3 regions of the Paenibacillus sp. FSL M8-0212 genome follow, and region 2 is predicted to be linked to each of the others. Evidence: riboswitches for the same ligand, from Rfam matches in the RefSeq annotation. Region 2 holds a riboswitch; each other region holds the start of a gene.
What was found. Region 2 has a riboswitch for thiamine pyrophosphate ahead of MKX68_RS23840 (thiamine phosphate synthase). Riboswitches for the same ligand answer to the same signal wherever they lie in the genome.
Positions count from the first base shown of each region.

Region 1: another riboswitch for thiamine pyrophosphate. It lies ahead of MKX68_RS06580 (ABC transporter ATP-binding protein); the one in region 2 lies ahead of MKX68_RS23840 (thiamine phosphate synthase).
Region 3: another riboswitch for thiamine pyrophosphate. It lies ahead of thiC (phosphomethylpyrimidine synthase ThiC); the one in region 2 lies ahead of MKX68_RS23840 (thiamine phosphate synthase).

Region 1 is NZ_JBBORP010000001.1:1,462,974-1,470,415, forward strand. It holds gene MKX68_RS06560 (ECF transporter S component) at 1-68, opposite strand, end outside; gene MKX68_RS06565 (copper amine oxidase N-terminal domain-containing protein) at 755-1,708, shown strand; gene MKX68_RS06570 (pectate lyase) at 1,899-2,567, opposite strand; gene MKX68_RS06575 (radical SAM/SPASM domain-containing protein) at 2,917-3,792, opposite strand; TPP riboswitch at 3,975-4,077, shown strand; gene MKX68_RS06580 (ABC transporter ATP-binding protein) at 4,236-5,000, shown strand; gene MKX68_RS06585 (ABC transporter permease) at 4,990-5,820, shown strand; gene MKX68_RS06590 (ABC transporter substrate-binding protein) at 5,988-7,031, shown strand.
Region 2 is NZ_JBBORP010000001.1:5,407,547-5,414,988, forward strand. It holds gene MKX68_RS23830 (hypothetical protein) at 1-362, shown strand, start outside; gene MKX68_RS23835 (ABC-F family ATP-binding cassette domain-containing protein) at 501-2,051, shown strand; TPP riboswitch at 2,127-2,236, shown strand; gene MKX68_RS23840 (thiamine phosphate synthase) at 2,421-3,128, shown strand; gene thiO (glycine oxidase ThiO) at 3,146-4,318, shown strand; gene thiS (sulfur carrier protein ThiS) at 4,315-4,518, shown strand; gene MKX68_RS23855 (thiazole synthase) at 4,521-5,288, shown strand; gene MKX68_RS23860 (ThiF family adenylyltransferase) at 5,285-6,337, shown strand; gene MKX68_RS23865 (response regulator transcription factor) at 6,457-7,161, shown strand; gene MKX68_RS23870 (C40 family peptidase) at 7,273-7,442, opposite strand, start outside.
Region 3 is NZ_JBBORP010000001.1:1,745,725-1,753,166, reverse strand. It holds gene MKX68_RS07695 (alpha/beta hydrolase) at 126-1,151, opposite strand; gene MKX68_RS07690 (IclR family transcriptional regulator) at 1,511-2,254, shown strand; TPP riboswitch at 2,404-2,517, shown strand; gene thiC (phosphomethylpyrimidine synthase ThiC) at 2,938-4,722, shown strand; gene MKX68_RS07680 (aspartate/glutamate racemase family protein) at 5,086-5,775, opposite strand; gene MKX68_RS07675 (hypothetical protein) at 5,962-6,129, opposite strand; gene MKX68_RS07670 (zinc ribbon domain-containing protein) at 6,597-7,415, opposite strand.

The DNA.
Region 1 (7,442 bases), 3.9 Mb from region 2:
ACTGCGATCACGATGGTTACCAGAATATCCGTTAGTTTCAATCGCTTGTTGCCTGCTGTTGTTGCCATGTTCTCTACGTCCTTCCTCTGTTCCCTGTGAGGGTTGTAAAAGTGTGTGTTCAAAAAGACTGGTTTTCAGTACCAAGAAGATGGGATGAAGCTAGAAATGGAGTAGCGGAGCGTAGGGAAAACTACGCGAGCAACGGACATTTCGGCTGAATTCCATCTTCGATGCTGATGATGCCGTCAGGCATCCTTCGTAATCAAAAGCAGACTTTTTGAACAACCTCTAAAAATAAACGAAAAAGCCTCCCCGGTTCCGGGAAGGCCTTACGTACAGTGTACAATCCTCACAATGATGTAATGGATGGATGTCGAAAATACGGAATATCAACCATTCCCTCTCCGCCCTGGCAGATACATCACCACAGCTCAAAGAAGGTCAGTTGTTCATCCACGTTCATTCCTCACAATTCACCCTTACATATCGCAAATCCTTGTTCTCTACGCTGGCATTACCCAGATCAGATGTACGGTCAGCGGCACAAGGCCACTCTCTCAGCCCAACTTCATTGAGCTCCCGGTTCACTTATTTCATTGCTTCTAATGTACATCAGATGGGTATTTGTGGCAATCCCTAGAAAAAGCTTTATTTGGGGTAACAGGGAACAGGACATCGGATGGTTCACTTTCCATAATATGAAACATTTAGGTTATGTAGTCCGTCTTAAACATTAGAAGGGAGATTGATAGTGATGAAAGATTACAACTCTGTTTGGCAGCTTAAAACATGGAAAATGGTCCTTGCCGCTTCGATACTCACCGCAGGCACGGCACCTGCCTTACTCTCATCCACTGTGGCGGAAGCCGCAGCAACCAAACCTAAACCGACAGCTTATATTAACAATGTTCAAGCTCAATATGATGTTGTCATACGGCAGGGTATTACGTACGTGGCATTGACGGAGCTTCAATTCCTCGGCAACTATACGTTTGGTTACAATAACAAAACAAAAGAGATCAGCATTAATACAGGCAGCGATAAGTATGTCCTTACACCTAACAGCAAAACAATGAAGAAAAATGGTCAAAATGCGACATTGTCTTCAGCGCCGATTCTGGTGAATGGTAAAGCGATGCTTCCGCTCCGTGCCGTCGGTGAAGCTTTTGGTGCCAAGGTGCAGTGGAACCAGAAGGCCAAGGAAGCCTACATTTACACTACCGATGCTACGATTGTAAAAGAATATAACAGTTCCGATCTGACTGTGGCGCGTGAAGCCGCACTGCATCTGCCCCGCTTTTCTGAACTGGGACAAGCACGTCTGGACATTCGCAACCCTTTGGGTCCAGTGGATTCATCCATTGAATACATTTTTGAACAAGGCAAAAAAGATCGTTTCTTCGTTGTTGAGGATAACGATCTGATCAGTTATTATATCCTCAAAAATGGAAGTGCCCTACTACAATGGCAGGCCAACATCAGCAAAAGTGCTGGAACCATCGGTGACCTGTTCTTTATTAAAACCAAAGCCGTTGCTGAAGCAGGGACTCGTCCTTCCGTAGCAGGTCAAACACTCGTATCATTCAAGTACTCTCGCGTGCTTGAAGAAACCTCTTACGAAATCATGAACAAATTGGGCTCTATTGATACCGGTTCTGTTACCCCCGAGAAAGGCAAAATCATCGTTGAAGTTCTGGGAGAAAAATAATATGAGCCTCCGCTATAAAACATTGCTCAGGAGAACTATAAGAACTATACTATGACATCTGCATTACAAAAAGCGTCCCTCAAAGTCAGTGTGGCAATGACCTTGGGACGCTCTTTTTGGCGTTATATTTTAACTTCAAATCACAAGTGGAGCTTAAACTTTTACCAACTCCAGCGATTCAATCTCCTGTTTAATATTGCGTATTGCCGGATTGACTGGTCTTACCTGAAGCAAACCCCTTGAACAACGTTGGTACTTTGGAATAACGGGTATTCGTAATTTTGCCTTGTGATGTACTGCTGTCTGTACGCATAATCGAATCTTTCACATTGGAAATGTTTGAGTTATCCAGCGTCATATTAACTGCGAAGGAAGTTCCACCATTTTGGCGAACCAGTTTGCCAATATCATCTGCACGGAAATTTTTGATGTTAATCGTTCCAGCTGCATTCATCTGGAACACTTTATCATAAGCCTTGTACGCTGCCCCACCGGTAATATTAACCGTTCCAGCCGACTTCAATGTCAGAGCATCCTCGCCTACGTCCTCCCAGACTACATTCGATATATTACAGTTACCATAACAGTGAACACCATCGGCAGCAGGTGATCCGATATTTACATTTTTGAGCGTGGCCCCTGCCTCCAGCCGGAAGACTGGCTTCTGGCCCTCTGCTTGAGAACCGTCACCCAGTGTGGAAGGATTGGCTACAAATGTTTTGCCTTGACCGTCATAGGTCGTGCCCTTTGGAACAACAATCGTTGAATTAACAACTGTAGGTGCAGCAGCAACCGGAACTGCACCAAATATGGAAGCAACCAAACCAGCGGACAACAACAACGTCAATATTTTTTTCATAATTTTATTCCTCCCTTATTCTCTCGTTATTTGGTAGTGTACAAGCCTAAGCTTGTCCTGGAAGTTCGTCAGAGGTGCACCTCTGTCCGACCCACAACCTAATCCTACCAAATAAGGAAGGTAACTAGAATAATCATTAGATCAGATATATCATGAAACCGCACAATCCCTGTCATATCGGCATTTTTTGCATGCCAGGTCTCTCAAGCAATATGCTGATATCAACCTCTGGTATGCTCATTTGTAACGTATGTACCCCTAACTTGAATCCCCGATAACAAAGAAAGACCACTACATTTGTCTCCAAATGTGTGATCTTGAACGGCTTCTGTCTTGCTGATATAAGATATCAGGCTCCGAATCTCTGACGATAACCGCACTTTCGACACAACTCTTCCACAGCTTCCCGCTTGGAGAAACCATATACCAGATTGTTCGCTCGCTCACCCTCAATAATCTCCGAGAATGACTTCTCGTGCACATTACCCAAGTTAATTACACCCTCGCCATCGAGACAGCATGGAACCACCGTTCCATCTACAAGCACAGCTGCCTGCCCACGCAATGCATGGCAGAAGCCTTTGCCGTCATCTTCAGGTGCATCCAGACTTGGCCACTGGAACTCATGGTCCTGATTCAGATATACATTCGGGGCAATTTTGACCCCACTGCCTGGAACTACTTTTTCCTCAATGCGGAAGTCCAGATTGAACTCACGTTCCAATACTTCAAGAGTCTCCCGATTTCGATTCATCTGAGCATTTGTGAAGTTATCCTGCGTCAGATTCCACAGTCGGAATGAGATGATGACATTGTGCTTAACGGCCTCGTGTACAAAGGACAAAATATGACGCAGGTATCCGTCACGGTCTGTTGAACCTTCATGCCCATCGAAGCTGTGCAGGGAGAAATTCATCTGCCGCAGCGCCGGTTTGCCAAGCAATTTATGCTGAGTCTTGGGCAAGAGTGTACCATTCGTTGTAATGTTCACCTTGAGTCCCTTCTCATGTGCGGAATCAAGCAGCAGATCTATTTTGGGATGCAACAAGGGTTCGCCTTTGACATGTAGATAAATATGATTGGTGTGTGGTTTAACTTGTTCCAGTATATTGTTGAAGACTTCAGGGTCAATGAATCCTTTGGCACGCTGCGTCTGCGGACAGAAGCTGCAAGCCAGATTGCAGATACTCGTGATCTCAATATATACTTTTTTGAACGTTTTCAACTCGGGTCCCCATTCTGCCTAGGAGGGAGAACAATCCCACCTGCATTTTGTGATCCGGCCTATACGGGCCATCCCTATTATATCGGGTTCATGAGCCAAGGTAAATTGTTCAGTTATCATGCTGCCTCTTTACAGTTCATGTTCGAGTGATATATGCTGAACAGACAACTGCATATCTTGAACTTTTGCACTAGGGGAGCCTTGCGGCTGAGACGAATATGACTATTCGGACCCTTTGAACCTGATCTGGATCATACCAGCGGAGGGAAGTGGAGCGGCCTTTTAGTAAGCGGAATTTTTTCATGTATGTGAAGATAAATTGCGGATTTAACTTACAGACCCACTCATTTCTCCGGAAATGGGTGGGTCTTTTTTGTTCCTTTTGCAGAGTACAGGATGCCGTTGTTATTCCAGCAGTCTGACATCAAGGGGGTGAGGATCAGATGAGCAACCATGTAACCATTGAGAACGTTAGCTTCGCTTTTCCCGAAAAAAAAGATTCACCCGTGCTCTCCAATGTGTCGCTTCAGGTTCAACAAGGAGAATTTGTCTCGCTCATCGGCTCCAGCGGATCAGGTAAAAGCACACTCTTCAAGCTGCTCGCAGGCTTGCACGAGCCAACCGTTGGCACCATCGATATTGCTGATGTACCGCAAGGACAACGGCTCGGACGAGTCGCCTATATGCCGCAGAAAGACCTGCTGTTATCCTGGCGTACCGTCATGGAGAACTGCCTGCTGCCTGCCGAGCTGGCACCAGGCCGACAGGACAAGGACAAACTACGAGCCGATATCATCGCTGGATTGGCAAGGTTTGGCTTGTCCGGTTATGAGCAGGCCTATCCGGATGAGTTATCCGGCGGCATGCGGCAGCGGGTGGCATTGCTGCGTACCTTGCTTACAGGCGGGCAGCTCATGTTGCTGGATGAACCCTTCGGTGCACTCGACGCTTTAACCAAACGAGAAATGCATCGCTGGTTGTTGGAGCTGTGGAAGGACTTTGGACAAACCGTGCTGTTCATTACACATGACATCGAGGAAGCCCTGCTGTTAAGTGACCGTATCATTCTGTTAACTCCAGGAGGGCAAGGTCAGCAGTTACGGGAGATAACGGTTCCTTTACCACGCCCAAGGCATTCGGACATGATCTACGAACCCGCTCTCGTGCAGATGAGGAAACAACTGGAGGAACAATTACATGCAAAATGATAGAGCTGAGGTTAGCGTTTGGACGTGGTGTTCGAAGTGGCTCTCGAGGTCGTTTTCCCAATATGGTTTGTTTATTATGCTCATGTTCTTTTTACTGGCGATCTGGGAAACGATTGTGCGTATGGGATGGGTGCCCTCATTTATCATTCCTGCACCCACGGCCATCGTAAGCTCACTGGTTGAGCATCGCCGTCTGCTGTTGACTATCCATCTACCTGCTACCTTTATGGAGGTTGTTGTTGGTTTTGGCTTGTCCATAGTGACCGGAATTACGCTAGCAACAGGCATGCATATGAACCGATCAATTGAAAAGGCCTTGTATCCCTTCATCGTGATCAGTCAGACCATCCCGCTGATTGCCTTGTCTCCCGTATTTATCTTGTGGTTTGGTTACACGTTGTGGAGCAAAGTCGCGGTGGTGTTCTTAATCGCATTCTTCCCTATTGTGGTCAGTACCTACGATGGACTCCGCCAAGGCGATCCGGAGCAGCGTGAACTACTGCTCACCATGGGCGCCAACAAATGGGATATTTTTTGCAAACTCCAGGTTCCACTGGCACTTCCCTCTTTTTTCCCGGGGCTAAAGATGTCTGTGGTGTACTGCGTGGTTGGGGCAACGATTGGCGAATGGCTCGGTGGTAGCAAAGGTCTAGGGTACTTCAGCCGTCGTATGTCCAGCAACATGAACACGGATGCGATGTTTGCCGCCATTTTGCTGTTATCCCTGCTTGGGATCGTTTTGTTTGTACTGATTACCTGGCTGGAGAAACGGTTTAGCATACGGCGTCATCGTCATGGAGGCAAAAGAAAGGTTGGATAATACTTAGACAGAAATTAGATGTAAATACAGGAGTTACAATCTTCAAAACAAAACATATCTTATGCACAATTTCAGCAGCATCTTCAATCAGTTCACTGTCACGTTGTCGTTAACATGCTGCTGTCCATTTTCTACAAATCAAAACGATGAAATGAGGACCTTCATTTATGAATAACAAAGGTATATACTCCCTGCTTCCCATCATGCTCATTAGCCTTTTGCTGATCGTTAGCGGATGCAGCACCACGAATACCAGCAAAAACACGCCAACAACAGACGCTGCAACCGAAACAGCATCTGACACCAAAGATAAACTGTCCATTATGCTCGACTGGTACCCGAATGCAGTACACTCCTTCATCTACGTCGCTCAAGAAAAAGGATACTTTGCAGATCAAGGTCTCGATGTCGAAATTCAGATGCCTGCGGATACCAATGATTCACTCAAACTTGTTGCTGCTGGAAAAATTGATCTGGCTCTAAGCTACCAGCCCCAAATTTTGCTCGCTCGTGGTGAGAACATTCTTGTACGTTCCATTGCTGCTGTTGTTCGCCACCCGCTTGTGCATCTGTTGACCGAAGCAAATGGCAACGTGAGCTCACCCAAAGACCTTGAAGGAAAAACTGTTGGTTATTCCTCAATTCCCCTGTATGAAGCGATGGTGCGTACGATGATCAGCCACGATGGTGGCAATCCCGACAACATGAATCTGGTCGACGTTGGGTTCGATCTGATTCCTTCGCTGGCTTCTGGACAGGCGGACGCGATTATGGGTGGTTTTATTAACCATGAGCAATTGATTTTGGAGAAAGAAGGACATGCCATGAAATCCATTAACCCCGTCGATTATGGTGTGCCTGATTATTATGAATTGGTCCTGACCGCGAGTGAAGCTGGCATTGAAGCAAAAAAAGACCAACTTACCCGTTTCGTCAAAGCGATCCAGGAAGGACAGAAATATGTGACTGAGCATCCAGAAGAAGCCTTGAATATTCTGCTCGCTCATGAGAATGAAACGTCTCCGCTTGACCCGGAGATCGAAACCAAAAGTCTGGCTATTCTACTGCCACTCATGAATGAAGAAGGCCAACCATTTGGCCGGCAGGAAATGGAATCATGGGAAAATGTACGCGCATGGCTCGTTGAAAAGGCTTTGATTCCTGAATCGGTGAAAGCCGAGGATGCTTTTATTCATCTGCAAGGAGAGTAAGTAAAGGAGTGCAACGTGAATGAAGGAGAAGTGAATGAACGCAAAGGGAATGAAAGCAAAGTTAGCAAAAACGTAGGATCTGATGCATGAAGGTTTGCGAAATGGAATTGGCCTGAATCAAGCATCGGAGGATCAGAATTTATAACAAGCCTAAGTGGCCTGATGTGCATCTGGGCAGCTTGATATGAGTTTTGGTGGCTTGTTGATATGTATTTGGTAATGTAAGTTAGCTCCTATCTTCAAGCCTACTGGGAGCTGAATCGCGCCCTAATATGCTCAGAGTAGAACATGGAGCGAGCGCTAACGAATCTGAGGGTGCCCTATTCATGGATTTGGAGCGGTTGCAGAAATCTAAGGAACCTGAGAAATGTTATATCGGAATAAATAGCTGTTTGCAGCGTTTTGGTCAGG
Region 2 (7,442 bases):
AGGATAATCTGGCTGATGTGATTAACCGCCATAATGAGTTTGCCAGAAAGAACGGTATTTCCTATACATTTACGATGCCCCTGATTGCCCAGGAAGATTGGTACAACTCCATAAATGATACAGGGATTATGGCTTTTATCCAAGGTATAGGTGTGGGTGACCAGAAGATCAACAATTACGCAATTGGTGGAGGCAGACTTGTGAAGAAAACGGCGATAGTAGGTGGGGTAGATCCTTTAACGGGTATCAAGTACTACTACCCCTCCACATGTGGTAATGGTTACCGTGCTGAAGAGGTGTTCACAGGCGCGAGACAAGCAGCTGCACAAGGCTATTTCGAATATAAATGCTCTAACCGTTAGGGTACCCTGTATGACAAAATTATGGAAGAGGTTCCTGATATGTTTACATTACTTTCAGAAAAGACGGGACCTGTGCTAGAATAGGGTTTCGGAACAATCACAAAAGTAATGTCTAATAGATAGGAGCAACCTCATCTTATGAGTTTATTGTCAGTAGAGAACGTAAGTCACAATTTTGGAGATCGCACGTTATTTAAAAATGTATCGTTTCGTTTACTTGCCGGAGAGCGCGTAGGGCTTGTTGGTGCCAATGGTGTAGGTAAATCCACATTAATGAACATCCTTACCGGTAAATTGCTTAAAGATAGTGGAAAAGTGGAATGGACACCCAAGGTCCGTTATGGATATCTGGATCAGCACACGAAGCTTACCCCAGGTAAAACCATTCGTGACGTGCTTAAAGATGCATTCCTTCCGTTGCTTGAACTGGAAAAAGAAATGATGAATATTACGGACCAGATGGCAGATGCAGATCCAGATAAGCTGGAGCAGTTGCTGGAAGAGATGGGCGATATTCAGGAACAACTGGAACAGGGCGACTTTTATCTGATTGACGTAAAAGTGGAAGAGATGGCTAATGGTCTTGGTTTGTCCGCAATTGGTCTTGATCGGGATGTCGCAGCTCTAAGTGGTGGACAACGTACCAAGGTGCTGCTTGCCAAGCTTCTGCTCGAGAAACCTACAGCTCTGTTACTGGATGAGCCGACCAACTATCTGGATGTAGAGCATATTGAATGGCTGTCACGTTACCTGAAGGACTACCCGCACGCGTTCCTCTTAATCTCCCATGACACGGAATTCATGAATGAAGTCGTAAATGTCATTTATCATTTGGAATTTGCCAAATTAACGAGATATGCAGCGAACTATAACAAGTTCCTCGAGATGGCTGATATGAATAAAGCCCAGCATATTGATGCATACGAGAAGCAGCAAGAGTACATCAAGAAGCAGGAAGATTTCATTCAGCGTAACAAGGCACGTGCTTCAACTTCAGGTCGAGCGAAGAGTCGGGAGAAGCAGTTGGACAGAATTGAACGTATTGATCGCCCAGATGAAGCGGCCAAACCAACGTTTAAATTTAAGGATGCCCGTGCGAGCAGCAAAACGGTCTTTGAGGGCATTGATTTTGAAATTGGATATACGTATCCTTTGCTGCCTAAGATGACAATGACAATCGAACGTGGTGAGAAAATTGCCATCGTAGGTTGTAATGGTGTGGGTAAATCGACGCTGTTGAAAACCATCCTGGGAAAAATATCTCCACTCAGTGGAAAGACTTTCTTAGGAGATTATCTCGAAACGGCATATTTTGAGCAGGAGGTTCGTGCTGGGAATATCACGCCGATTGAGGATGTCTGGAATGAGTTTTCACATTTGACCCAAAATGAGGTCCGAGGTCATCTCGCTCGCTGTGGGTTGAAAAATGAGCACATTACTCGTCCGCTTAATATGCTGAGTGGTGGAGAACAAGCCAAGGTTCGTTTATGCAAACTCTTGATGCGTGAAAGCAACTGGATTCTATTTGATGAGCCGACGAACCATCTGGATGTCACAGCTAAAGCGGAGTTGCAGCGTGCTTTGAAAGAATTCAAGGGAACGGTGTTACTGGTATCTCATGAACCTGATTTCTACGAGGGTTGGGTTACCAAAACATGGAATGTCGAAGAATGGTCTGAGAAAAACTAGACGATTTAAGACAATGTTTAACAGAAATGACGGTGACAAAAAAATCCGTCTATGGTAACATAGGCTACAACTTCATATGAACACTAGGGGGGCCGCACGATGCGGCTGAGATGGAAGAATACGATTCCGGACCCTTTGCACCTGATCTGGATCATACCAGCGTAGGGAAGTGGCGAGCGCGTTTCAGTGAATGACGTGAGCAAACGGCAACTCAAAAGGATTTCAACCGTCTGCTTAACGAATTGAAACATGCAGTGACGTGTATAACGTTAGGGCTATAAGGTCCATAGCTGAATTGCACGAAATGAACTGTATGCATCAATTAGTCATCTGGTCCTATATTTAATACGCAGCCACTCCCCTACGGGAGTGGCTTTTTTGTGTTTTCATAGCATTCACGCATGGAAGGAGAGGGATGGTACGGTAATTTCTCATGAACATGTACACAGATCATTTGAATTGCATGTTGTATCTACGGGTGCAGGGGATCAAGCATCTTTTGTAAAAGCTGCAAAGGACGTTTGGCCATCAGTGGACTATATTCATATACGAGAAAAACAACTCACATGGCAAGACAAGATCGATTGGGCTGAAAGTCTGCGCAGCGTTGGCGTTCCATCTTGTCGCATCGTTATCAATGGTTCAGAACTGCCTTTACAAAATGACATCTGTGGCGGTGTACATTGGGGGCAAGATGCGATACGCAACTGTAACCCTGCTGTCATGAGCAATGTGCAGCGACTTCGTCTAGGGGTATCTGTTCATTCCATCGATGAGGCAAAAATCGCTGAAGAACGGGGAGCCGATTACCTTTTCTTCGGGCATGTCTACTCAACCAACAGTAAGCCTGATCTTGACCCAAGAGGATTACATGCTCTTGCTGAAGTGTGCAGGAGTGTCTCCATTCCTGTCATGGCGATCGGTGGCATCGAACCGGGAAACATTCACGCGATTCGCTCTGCAGGCGCACAGGGAGTTGCTGTGATCTCGAATGTATGGGCGAACGATTCACCGGATCGGGCCGCTGCATCATTAAGGCAGGCTATCGTTGTTGCTACAGAAAGTCTGAGTCGCTGAATCAAGGAGATGAGAGGATGAAAAAGATCATTACTGATAGACCGGATAAGATTCATGCAGAAACGATTATTGTAGGCGGAGGCGTTATTGGTTGCGCCATTGCATATGAGCTTGCTTCCCGTGGACAGGATGTACTTTTGCTGGAGCGTTCGGTGATTGCAGGAGGCACTTCTTGTGCAGCGGCTGGAATGCTGGCTGCAGATAGTGAGGAGTTTGCTCATCCTTTGATGGCTAAGCTTGCCAGACAGAGTAGACAGTTGCTTATTGAGCATCAAGTGTTAATGGCTACACTCAGTGAGGTAGAGACTGGCCTGCAACGCCATGGATTCCTAACCCCTTTTCGATCATACATTGAATTAAGTAGCTATAAGGACAATCGGAAGTCTGCGTTGTCTGTTTCTGCTGATGAGGTATGGTGGGATCGTTCCGTTGTGCAACAGGAGGCATCTTGGCTTAACAGAGATACGTATGGAGCCTACTACAGGCCTTACGAGAGTGAGATTCTTCCAGTCCATCTAACGAAGGCATACGCCGAATCGGCTCAAGCATTGGGAGCACGGGTTATGGAGGGCATACAGGATATACGCGTGCGAGCAAACGAACACGGCGTGCAGGGGATCACCACATCGATCGGTGAGATGAGATGCAAACATGTCATTATAGCGGCTGGATTACAGAGTGAAGAGTTGATGAGACATGTGAATCTGAGCTTGCCTGTGTGGTCGGTAAAAGGTGAAATAGCCGCCGTTCAGTTCTCAGCTGAACATGCAGGGTACAGACCTGACAGAACGGTGTATGCAGAGGATATCTACATTGTTCCCAAAGCCAATGGAGAGGTTTGGCTCGGGGCAAGCAGTCTGCCAGGCAGAACGGATCTGAACGTTTCTGTACAGGGTGTTCAGAAGCTATTAACAGCGGCTACCCACTGGGTGCCTGGGATGAAAGAAGCACAATTTATACGAGCGTGGGCAGGCGTAAGACCGGCAACTCCAGATGGATTGCCTTATATAGGTGCTTGTAAGAGTATACCCGGGCTGTTCGCCGCCTTTGGACATTACCGCAACGGTATTTTGCTCAGTGCGATAACAGGCAGACTAATCGCTGAATTGCTCGCGGGCAAAAGCTCAGAAGAGCTCGGAATTGAGGCGCTGAGCCCTGAGCGATTGAACAGAAAGGGAGTGGTGCAGTGAACATCATCGTTAATGGTCAAAGGATGGAGATTGAGGACAGATTGAATCGTGTGGATAAACTGCTTCAATCATTTGACCTGCAAGTCAAGACTGTCGTTGTAGAACTGAATAGGCATATCTTAACGCGTGAGTATCATGAGTCAACGGCATTAAGAGAAGGCGATCGAATTGAGATTGTACATTTTGTAGGAGGCGGTTGATGATGTTGAATATTGGTAAATATACGTTTGAGTCCAGATTGTTGCTCGGAACAGGCAAGTTTTCGGATCTGGAAGTACAAAGTCAGGCTGTAGAAGCCTCTGAAACGGAAGTTTTAACCTTTGCTGTTCGTCGTCTGAATCTGGAGGAGCGTAACCAGAAGCATTTCCTGGATATGTTGGATCTGGACAAATACACTCTTCTTCCGAATACGGCGGGGGCTTCCACTGCGGAAGAGGCGGTGCGGATTGCTGAGCTTGCGCGGGCTTCAGGACTTTGTGATATGATAAAAGTCGAAGTCATCGGAGATGGAATTACGCTACTCCCAGATCCGATTGAAACGTACAAGGCTTGCGAAATTTTGCTTGAAAAGGGCTTCACGGTATTGCCTTATATTTCAGATGATGTCATTCTGGCCAAAAGGCTGCAATTGCTTGGCGTACATGCTGTAATGCCTGGCGCTTCTCCCATCGGAGCTGGCAGAGGCATCATCAATCCCTATAACCTTGAGATCATCATTGAGCAGGCTGTTGTACCTGTAATTGTGGATGCAGGATTGCGCTCCCCAAAAGATGCTGCTTATGCGATGGAACTTGGTGCAGATGGCGTATTGTTAAATACAGCCGTATCCGGATCAGGGGATCCAGTGAGCATGGCTAAGGCGATGAGATTGGGGGTAGAGGCAGGTAGGCTGGCTTATGAGGCAGGCATGATTCCCGTAAAGCGTTATGCAGCAGCCAGTAGTCCGGTGGAAGGAATGGTTCATACATGATAAATCAACAATCAACATCCTCGGAGCAGGCCGATCGGTATTCCAGACAGGAACGGTATGCGCCGCTGGGCAAGGAAGGTCAAGCCAGATTAAAGGGCAGCAGAGTTTTAATCGTTGGTGCTGGCGCACTGGGAACAGGAATCGCAGAAACGTTAGTTCGTTCAGGAGTCGGACACTTGACGATTGTGGATCGTGATTATGTGGAGTGGAGTAACTTGCAGCGACAGCAATTATATGTAGAACAGGACGCGATTGAACGGATGCCGAAGGCGATGGCGGCGGAAAAACGGTTATCTGCCATTAATTCCACGGTTCATGTGGAAGGGAAAGTGTTGGATGTCAGAGTAGATGAGTTGGAAGAACTCGTTCAGCATGCAGACTTGATTATGGATGCAACGGATAACTTTGATACCCGACTACTCATTAATGATATGGCACAGAAGCACCGTATTCCCTGGATTTATGGTGGATGCGTAGGTAGTTACGGCATCACCTATACGTTTATGCCCGGAGATACGCCATGTTTAAATTGTTTGTTGGGTGAAGTCCCTCTAGGTGGAGATACTTGTGATACATCTGGCATCATACCCCAAGCGGTACAGATGGTAACGGCGAATCAGACAGCAGAGGCGATGAAATTGCTTAGCGGTAATGCAAATGCATTGAGACGTAAGTTATTGTCATTTGACGTATGGAGGAACGAATACATATCCATCAATGTGGATGGTGCGAAAAAGCAAGACTGTCCTTCCTGCGGCACTTCTGCAACGTATCCATATCTTTCTGCATCCAATCTGGAGAAAACCGATGTGTTATGTGGCAGGGATACCGTTCAGATCCGGCCTGCACGGCGTATGAATCTGGATCTTCAACATACGGCGGATCGTCTGGATGGACTTCAAGAAGGAAAAGTGGAATCGAATCCGTTTCTGGTTTCTTTTACAACAGGAGTCCATAGAATGGTTATTTTCCAAGATGGACGTGTCCTCGTACACGGAACAAACGACACAGCTGAAGCACGTACGCTCGTCCATCGCTACTTTGGTTAAAGCAAGAAAGAAACAAAGTCTGTTCCCTTGAGGGAATGGACTTTTTCATTTTACGGCATGCTATCTGTAACAACCATTGCTGCGAGCAGTGGGGATAGAGACAGGCCGGGTGAAAAAGAGTGAAAACAGCCATTTTGCTGATTGGAGCAGGAGAGCAGGTCAGCCTTATTCAGGATGTTTTATGTAGCGAAGGGTATGAGGTGCAACGAAAGGAAGGACCTGAACTAGACCAATTCGCCAAGAATTCGTTATCACACATCAACCTGATCATTCTGGTAGACCGAAGTGAGGGGGAAGCACATCATGACCAGGATCAGAAATTAGAGTTGAAACGATGGATAGATAAAGGTCAGGTTGTACCTCTACTGGTTATCACGTCTAACGCCTCTCCTCAATTCATCGTGGAATGGCTGGATTACGGAGCTAATGATGTAATGGAGGAACCCGTTCACCTGAACGTGATGCTCGCCAGAATACGAAACTTATTGCGTGTTTTTGCGAATGCAACACAAGAGGGTGAAGAAGTAATTATAGTTCATGATCTTAAAGTAAATTTACGTTCAAGGCGGGTAAATCGTGCGGGTGAATACCTGACATTAACGCCAAAAGAGTACGAATTGCTGGAATTTCTGGCCTTGCATGTGAATGAAGCATGTACACGGAGTGATATTTTGCGGGAGGTATGGGGATATGAGTATGCGATGGATACCAACGTTGTGGACGTATACATCAAACATCTGCGGGTTAAGGTGGATAAGGGAAGAAGTGTGAAACTGATTCATACTGTGCGTGGGATCGGTTATATGCTTCATGATAAAAATTAGATTACTAAAGTTAGTTCCATGAATCACCAGTTTAGAGTGTGGCAAAAAGAGGGTAAAAATAAAAGACCGGATAGTAACCTCCGGTCCTTGCTGATTAGCTATGATGTGATTCTAGAGTACACGACGAGCTTTAACATACGTTCTCTTCCAAGTACCAGAGTCCAGATCAGAGAGGGTTACGCCTGGAGATCCATACGTATGCAGAATCTTTCCGTCCCCTGCATATACGCCTACATGAGTAACGTTGGAGCCCGTAGAACGGCTACCACTGGAGAAGAATA
Region 3 (7,442 bases), 3.7 Mb from region 2:
AATTCATTACATACAGACCATCTGTTCATGCGTCCCAAGAGTATATTCCACGAGCTTGTTGTCCTATGAGTGCAAAAAAAAGAGCCCCTGAGGGCTCTGGAAAAAATTCAATGATTGAAATTTGGTTATTCTCCACTATTCGTGTTTTGCACATCGTCACTGCTTGTCTTCGTTACATGACTCAGGAAAGTTGAGACACGGCGCAGGTATTCTTTCGGATGCTCCCGGAAGATCAACTCATGATGCGCATCCTGGACAATCCATACATCGGAGTACGGATTGGTCTGGTTGGCGGCGAGCTGCTCCGCAATTGGATAAGGCGCCTTCTCGTCCTCTGTACCATGGATGAAGAAAATCGGGAACGGATAATCTTCCTTTTTCACTTCCTGATACGGGATCTGTTGCAATCCGGTACCATTCAGAACAGGGAACAACAGATTCATGATCTCGAGTGTAGGCTGACGCGGGAGATCGATCTGGTTATGAATGTTGTGGTACAGCGTATCCGGCTCAAGCAGGAACGTACTGTCCAGAATCATTGCATCCACTTCCTGTGTAATCAGCCCAGTCTGAAGCGCTGTACCGGCACCCATCGAGAAGCCCCAGACAACCAGTTCCTGCGCACCACGTTGCTTGGCGAACTGGATCGCACCGAGCAGTTGCTGTGACTCAGCTTTGCCACCTGTGGCTACGGCTTTGTTCACCTGTGAGGCGAAGCCATAATCGAACATGACCACGTTGAACCCAAGTTGATGGGCATAGTGTGCCAGGTCATACATGGGTACCCATGTTTCTTCACGATTGGCACCATAGCCGTGACTGAAAATAATCGTTTTGCTTGCAGCATTGTCAGCAGGTATATACCATCCCTGCATCGTCCGGCTGCCATCTGCTGCCGGGAACGTGATGTCTTCATACTTCATGTTCTTGGCTTGCATCGGATTGGAGAAGACCGGCGCTACCGTTGGATTGGATAATACCCATGCGATATAACCATGCAGTGCGATAAAACAAAACAGTAGAAAAAATACAACGGAGAGCAGCAACGCTACGATAATATGTTTGAACCGAATCAGCCTCGGTGATAGGGAAGAGGGCAGATCGGACACTTTTGTTTGCAGCGGGGCTTCGCTCTGGGATGTTGGATACATGAATGCCCCTCCTTTGAAGTTCAGTTGAAGATAACAACGACATGAAAAGAGAATTGCGTCGATTTCAGAGCCTGCTTCAGAGCGATATCTTAATGTAATATATCTTTATCGTATGTTCCAATATAGTCAAAGTCAATTGATTGAGGGCATTTGTTACGCAATTGTTATATAGTTCTTAAGATATATGGGTAACATTACCTTAGTGTGTAAATTACAGGGGATTAAGTCTTATAAAAAGGAAAAATTTACAGGTTGGCCTATTTTGATTTTGGCTCTTTTTGGTTTACAGATGAGACCGTTTCTCATATAATTTATGTAACCAAGTTTCATGTGATGAAACATGAGGAGGGCATTATGCCATGGAAGATCGCAAGTTAACCGTCCGGGCTGTGGAACGGGCGCTGGATATATTATTATGTTTTACCACACGCAGTGATCTGGGACTCACCGAAATTGCCAGCCAGATCGGCCTGCACAAAAGTACAGTGCACCGTTTGATGGCTACGCTGGAGGATCGAGGGTTCGTGATCCGTGATGCAGCAACAGAGAAGTACCGACTTGGCATCCGAATCTGGGAGCTGTCAGCTCATATGTCCCGAAGCGATGATCCCGCTATTCTGCTGCTGCCTGCAATGGAGCGACTGAGAGATCGATTGGGGGAGACCGTGAGTCTGTACCTGCGTGATGGGAGTGAACGGATACGGATTCAGGCTGTGCAAAGTGATCAGGCGATTCGCCGAGTCGCTCCCGTTGGTGTTAGACTCCCGCTGTCTGTGGGCGCTTCCAGCAAAGTCCTGATGGCGTTTGCCACGGACGAGGATCGTGAAGAACTGATGAACGGGCCGGAATGGCCGGTGTTTATTGATCCGGCGGTGTACTTGGCGCAAATGGGAGATATCCGGGATAACGGATATGCGACGAGTTATGAGGAACGTGAGCCGGGAGCTGCCGCGGTATCTGTACCTATTATGGATCGCAGAGGTAATATTGCAGCTGCCCTCTCGGTCTCAGGGCCTGTCAGTCGACTCTCGCAGGAGACATTGCATGAATACGCACCTGTGTTGAAGGATGCTGCTACGCAGATGGGGCTCATGTTATCCTGATGTTTATGTAAGTTTTTTTCTCCAATTGAGTTAATGGTCTGGAATATAAAGGTTGTTTTTATGTTCCGGTTGCGCTACTCTGTAATGGACGGCCCAACGGGGCCAGCTTCATTGAATATGAACGGCGGCTTATGTAAGTCGCAACTTACTAACGTTACTGGGGGAGTCCGAATTGTCCGGACTGAGACGGAATCGCATGAGATTCCGGACCCTTTGCACCTGATCTGGATCATACCAGCGTAGGGAAGTAATCGGCGATATGACCACAACCACCACATGATGTGACCCTGGTAGGGCTCCGTTAAGGAGCTGATTGAAGGTGCATTATTGGTGATGGACATAAAAGTCGGTTCCTTCGGGGACCGGCTTTTTTATATACAGTGAACGGGCGATATAGCGCGGATTTTATGGGCTCCTTTTTCAATAACCTGCAAAAGTGGGCTTGGATGATGAGAGAGAAGTCGCCATAGATTCATGATCTGTGGCAGCCTCCGTCTGTTGTGAACTGTACATGAAAAGTGTCTCCCCTGGTCTGGCGTAGGATCGCTCTTTCTTCTCTGCATTGTGCATGATTTGGGACAGGTACGTAAGCGAGCTAACGATGATACCAACCAAACAAGCGACGAACACTGAGGAGGAGACAAGCGAACATGAGTACAGGAAATCGAACGGGACAACAAGCGATGGAACAGGAACATAACGATCAGCAGGTGGAAAAGGAAACAGGGGCGGCCGGACGGGTTCAGCCCTTTCCGGGCAGCCGCAAAGTCTACATTCAGGGCTCACGGCCGGACATTGCTGTACCGGAACGTGAGATAGCCCTTCATGACACAAATACTCCCCAAGGGGTGGAGCATAACGAACCGCTGCGTGTCTACGATACGAGTGGCCCGATGACCGATCCCGCATTTCATGCGGATATCCGTGCAGGTCTGCCAGCCCTGCGCACCCGTTGGATCACAGAGCGTGGCGATGTCGAAGCTTACCAAGGCCGTACAGTTAAACCGGAGGATAACGGACTGAAGCCCGGGGGAAAGAGAGCCGGCGCCGAAGAGTACCCTGGATTGCGTGGAAAACCGCTACGGGCACAGACAGGACGCTGTGTGACCCAGATGCACTACGCGAGGCAGGGAGTCATTACGGCAGAGATGGAGTTTGCCGCCATTCGTGAAGGCGTGGAACCGGAATTTGTGAGGCAGGAGCTGGCGAGTGGACGGGCCATTCTGCCATCCAACATCAATCACCCGGAGAGTGAGCCGATGTTGATCGGTCGTCATTTTCACGTGAAGATCAATGCCAACATAGGTAACTCTGCCGTATCTTCTTCCATCGAGGAAGAGGTCGAGAAGATGACCTGGGCGGTACGCTGGGGATCGGATACCGTGATGGATCTGTCCACAGGCAAAAACATTCATACCACCCGGGAATGGATCATCCGCAATTCACCTGTGCCGATTGGCACGGTGCCGCTGTATCAGGCGCTGGAGAAGGTGAATGGCGAAGCGGAAGCACTGACCTGGGAGTTGTACCGTGACACACTCATTGAGCAGGCAGAGCAGGGCGTGGATTACTTTACGATTCATGCAGGTGTACTGCTGCGTTATATCCCCATGACCGCCAAGCGGATGACAGGCATTGTGTCTCGCGGTGGGTCCATTATGGCAGCATGGTGCCTTGCGCATCATCAGGAGAATTTTTTGTACACCCATTTTGAAGAAATCTGCGAGATTATGAAAAGGTATGATGTGGCGTTTTCGTTGGGAGATGGACTTCGTCCAGGCAGTATCTACGATGCCAATGACGAAGCTCAGATGGCGGAACTGGCTACGCTCGGGGAACTGACGCAGATCGCATGGAAGCATGATGTGCAGGTGATGATCGAAGGGCCGGGTCACGTGCCGATGCACAAGATCAAAGAGAATGTGGACTTGCAGATGGAGATATGTAAAGAGGCACCGTTCTATACGCTGGGGCCGCTGACGACCGACATTGCTCCGGGATACGACCACATCACATCCGCCATTGGTGCGGCCATGATTGGCTGGTTCGGCACGTCCATGCTCTGTTATGTTACACCAAAAGAACATTTGGGCCTGCCCAACAAGGATGATGTGCGGGAAGGGGTCATCGCCTACAAGATTGCAGCCCACGCCGCCGATCTGGCAAAAGGCCATCCACGTGCTCAACGCCGGGATGATGCATTGTCCAAGGCACGCTTCGAGTTCCGCTGGCGTGACCAGTTTAACCTGTCACTGGACCCTGAACGTGCGCTGTCCTACCATGATGAGACGCTGCCGGCAGAAGGAGCCAAAGAAGCTCATTTCTGCTCCATGTGCGGACCGAAGTTCTGTAGCATGCGCATCACGCAGGACATTCGTGCCTTTGCCGCGGATAAAGGATTGTCCGAGAGTGAGGCTGTAGCAGCGGGCATGCAGGAAAAGGCCGAGGAATATCGGACACGTTCCTAGGAGCGGGTACAGCGCAAGCTGGGCAGTCTGAAATAGAGATAAAGCCGTTTCTCTCTGTCATTACAGAGAAGAACGGCTTTTTTTTAGTGCTATGTCATGTATGTATTCTTAACCATACTCAGCCTTTATCAGAATCAGCTTTGTGATTAAGTGTGGTCCATATCTTATACAGAATTCCTGCGATAACGAATAAAAGAGCATCACTGAGTTTTGGTGCTCCTCCGTATAGAAATGCGGAACAGGAAAACCCTACTATAAACAGTAAAACAATATAGAGGAATCGCATATTAGTTCACCTCGTTAATTTTTGGTGTTACTAAGTAATTTTCAGATAGTACTTGTTACTTCACTCCAAACCCACTACTACTGTCGAGCCACGCCCAAATTCTTCTCCAAATACGCCGCAAGCAATGCCAGCGGGCTATGGATCGGAATACCACGATTCGTTGTAACCTGTGCAGCAGCGGGAGCCATAGACAGCTGGGCTGCAACTACCGTTTTACCCGAATACTGCTCAGCAATCTGCTGTAATCCTTCACGTACCGCTTCGAGATACCCTTGCTGATCTCCACGCATAATCAACTCAAATGTCCCAGGGATGCACACCACTTCCGTCTGAGATGTCTTGGCAACGTGTAGTTGCCCATTCTCATCCTCTTGCTGTAAAGCCTGGTTCACCCGTGCCATCGTGCCTTCAATGGTTGCAGGGTTGGTGAATGCTATGATGTAATCTCCTGGTACTCGCCGCATCTCCTGCAATAGCGGATCATCTATGCCAATCACAGGCACAGGGACCTGTGTGGCCTCCTGCTCCAGTACTGTCGCAAACAGGGTACACGTGATCAGAATGGCATCGGCATGACACTCAGCGATCCATTGGAGCGTCTGGGCTACTTTCTCGTGAATGACGACCGCGGAAAAGTCAGCGTCATGTTTAAGGCGGTCCAGACCTGGATCGACGTAATGGACCAATTCAACTTCATAAGGAGCAAGTGTCTCTTCAATTAAGGCGATGTTGGAATAGTGAGCGTGAAAACAACCGATGGTGATCATGTGCTAAATCCCCTTTTCCAGTTCGTATATGTCATGTCATGGAAATGATTGTAGATATTTAAACCATTATAGAAACATGCCTGAGAACTGTACAGTCGTTTGTTGCTCAACGCCAATAACCGCCCTTCCGCCAAGCTGCGGAAAGACGGTCGATAACCGGACTCGAATAGGGTCCGGTGTCCATTTTTATCTAAGGGAAGGAGAAGCATTTTTCTTCGCCATTTTTTGCTGTAGAATTTCATGAAAGGATAGACCTTGAGTGTTCTCATTCTCCTTTTTAGGAGCAGTGGTCGCCGTGTTGCGCGGATATTGGTGATGGTACGGGATCATTTGCTGAATAGGCATGCGGATCATCTTGGTTCCTCCTTTGATGCATTTTTTATAATTATGTATTTCGACTGGTTACCATGCCAGGTGCGCATATAGGTACATGTGACTTGTTAGACGAAATAAAAGAGTTTAAAGCGTAATTCCAATTGGATTGTAGTGATTTTACCCGGTTTTAAGGAGATGTAAACGTTTTTAGGGAAATTCAGGAGTAAAGGACCTGATATGAAAGGTTTGATATGGGAGGATCGAATCGGTTGTTATGTGAATAGTCCCAATTTTAAGGAAGTCAATGGTACCCGCTTATGAGGCATATTGTCTGATTAAATGATGCAAAGCATGCTAACTAACTTGGTACCATGGTCGGGTTGTTTAGGGGGTAATGTAGTTCCGGATATAACAAAAAAACTGCCGAGCGAACTCGGCAGCTTGCATGATATACAGAAGGATGCCAGGGAAACTTTGATCCTGTGTGAGGTGGTATCGTGTTGGTTTTATCTACTTTGGCGAACAGCGATGTATATATCCACTTGTACACTCTCGGGATTCAGGCTGCGTTCATCATATAATTCAAAATCCCCGGTGAACGTACGATCGCTTTGTTTGTCCCATGCCCATATGGCTCCCCAGGCTTCGCCAACAACCTCTGCCATCGGTCCTTTTCTGGAAGTGAATACGGCGTAAGTTGCAGGAGGGAGTAAAATGTCATCCAATCCTTCAGGCAATGATTCGTTCGGACTGACCTCATGCCCTACCAGTATGGTGTATTCTCCGGTTATCCCATCGGTGTAATCCGTGTAACAACCATAGCGAACAACTTCAGGTGCAGGGAGGTGCTCTGAGACAAAATAATTGTTCCAGAGTCCCTGAATACAGCCTTTGCCACTGATCTCAATGGCGTTGGTTGTGCGGGCGGATACGCCGGCAATGCGTTTGCCAGGAAGAGTGACATAACGAACGGGCTGGGCAGAGAACGAATGATCTGTTGTTACCTGACCAAGATTAGCAGAAGCAGTAGGGTTTTCAGCCAGAGATTCTGTATGTTGATCCGTTGTATTTATGCGCCAACGCTTCAAAAAAGGAAGCTGGTTGCGCAGCATCGAACGAGCGGATTCCTCATCCATGCCCTCGTCCTTCAGAATGGCAGTGCACATCTCCGTCATGCCTTCGAGTGAAATACCGGGCTGCTCGAACTTGCCCTCTTTGTAACAATAGATACAGTACTCACGGGTTGTGCTCCCATCTGCTTCTGTTCCGAATTGGGCAGGTGCTGTGAGCGGCATGCCGCAGCTTTGACATACAGTGACGTTCATGATTGGTTCCTCCTCATATATGTACAG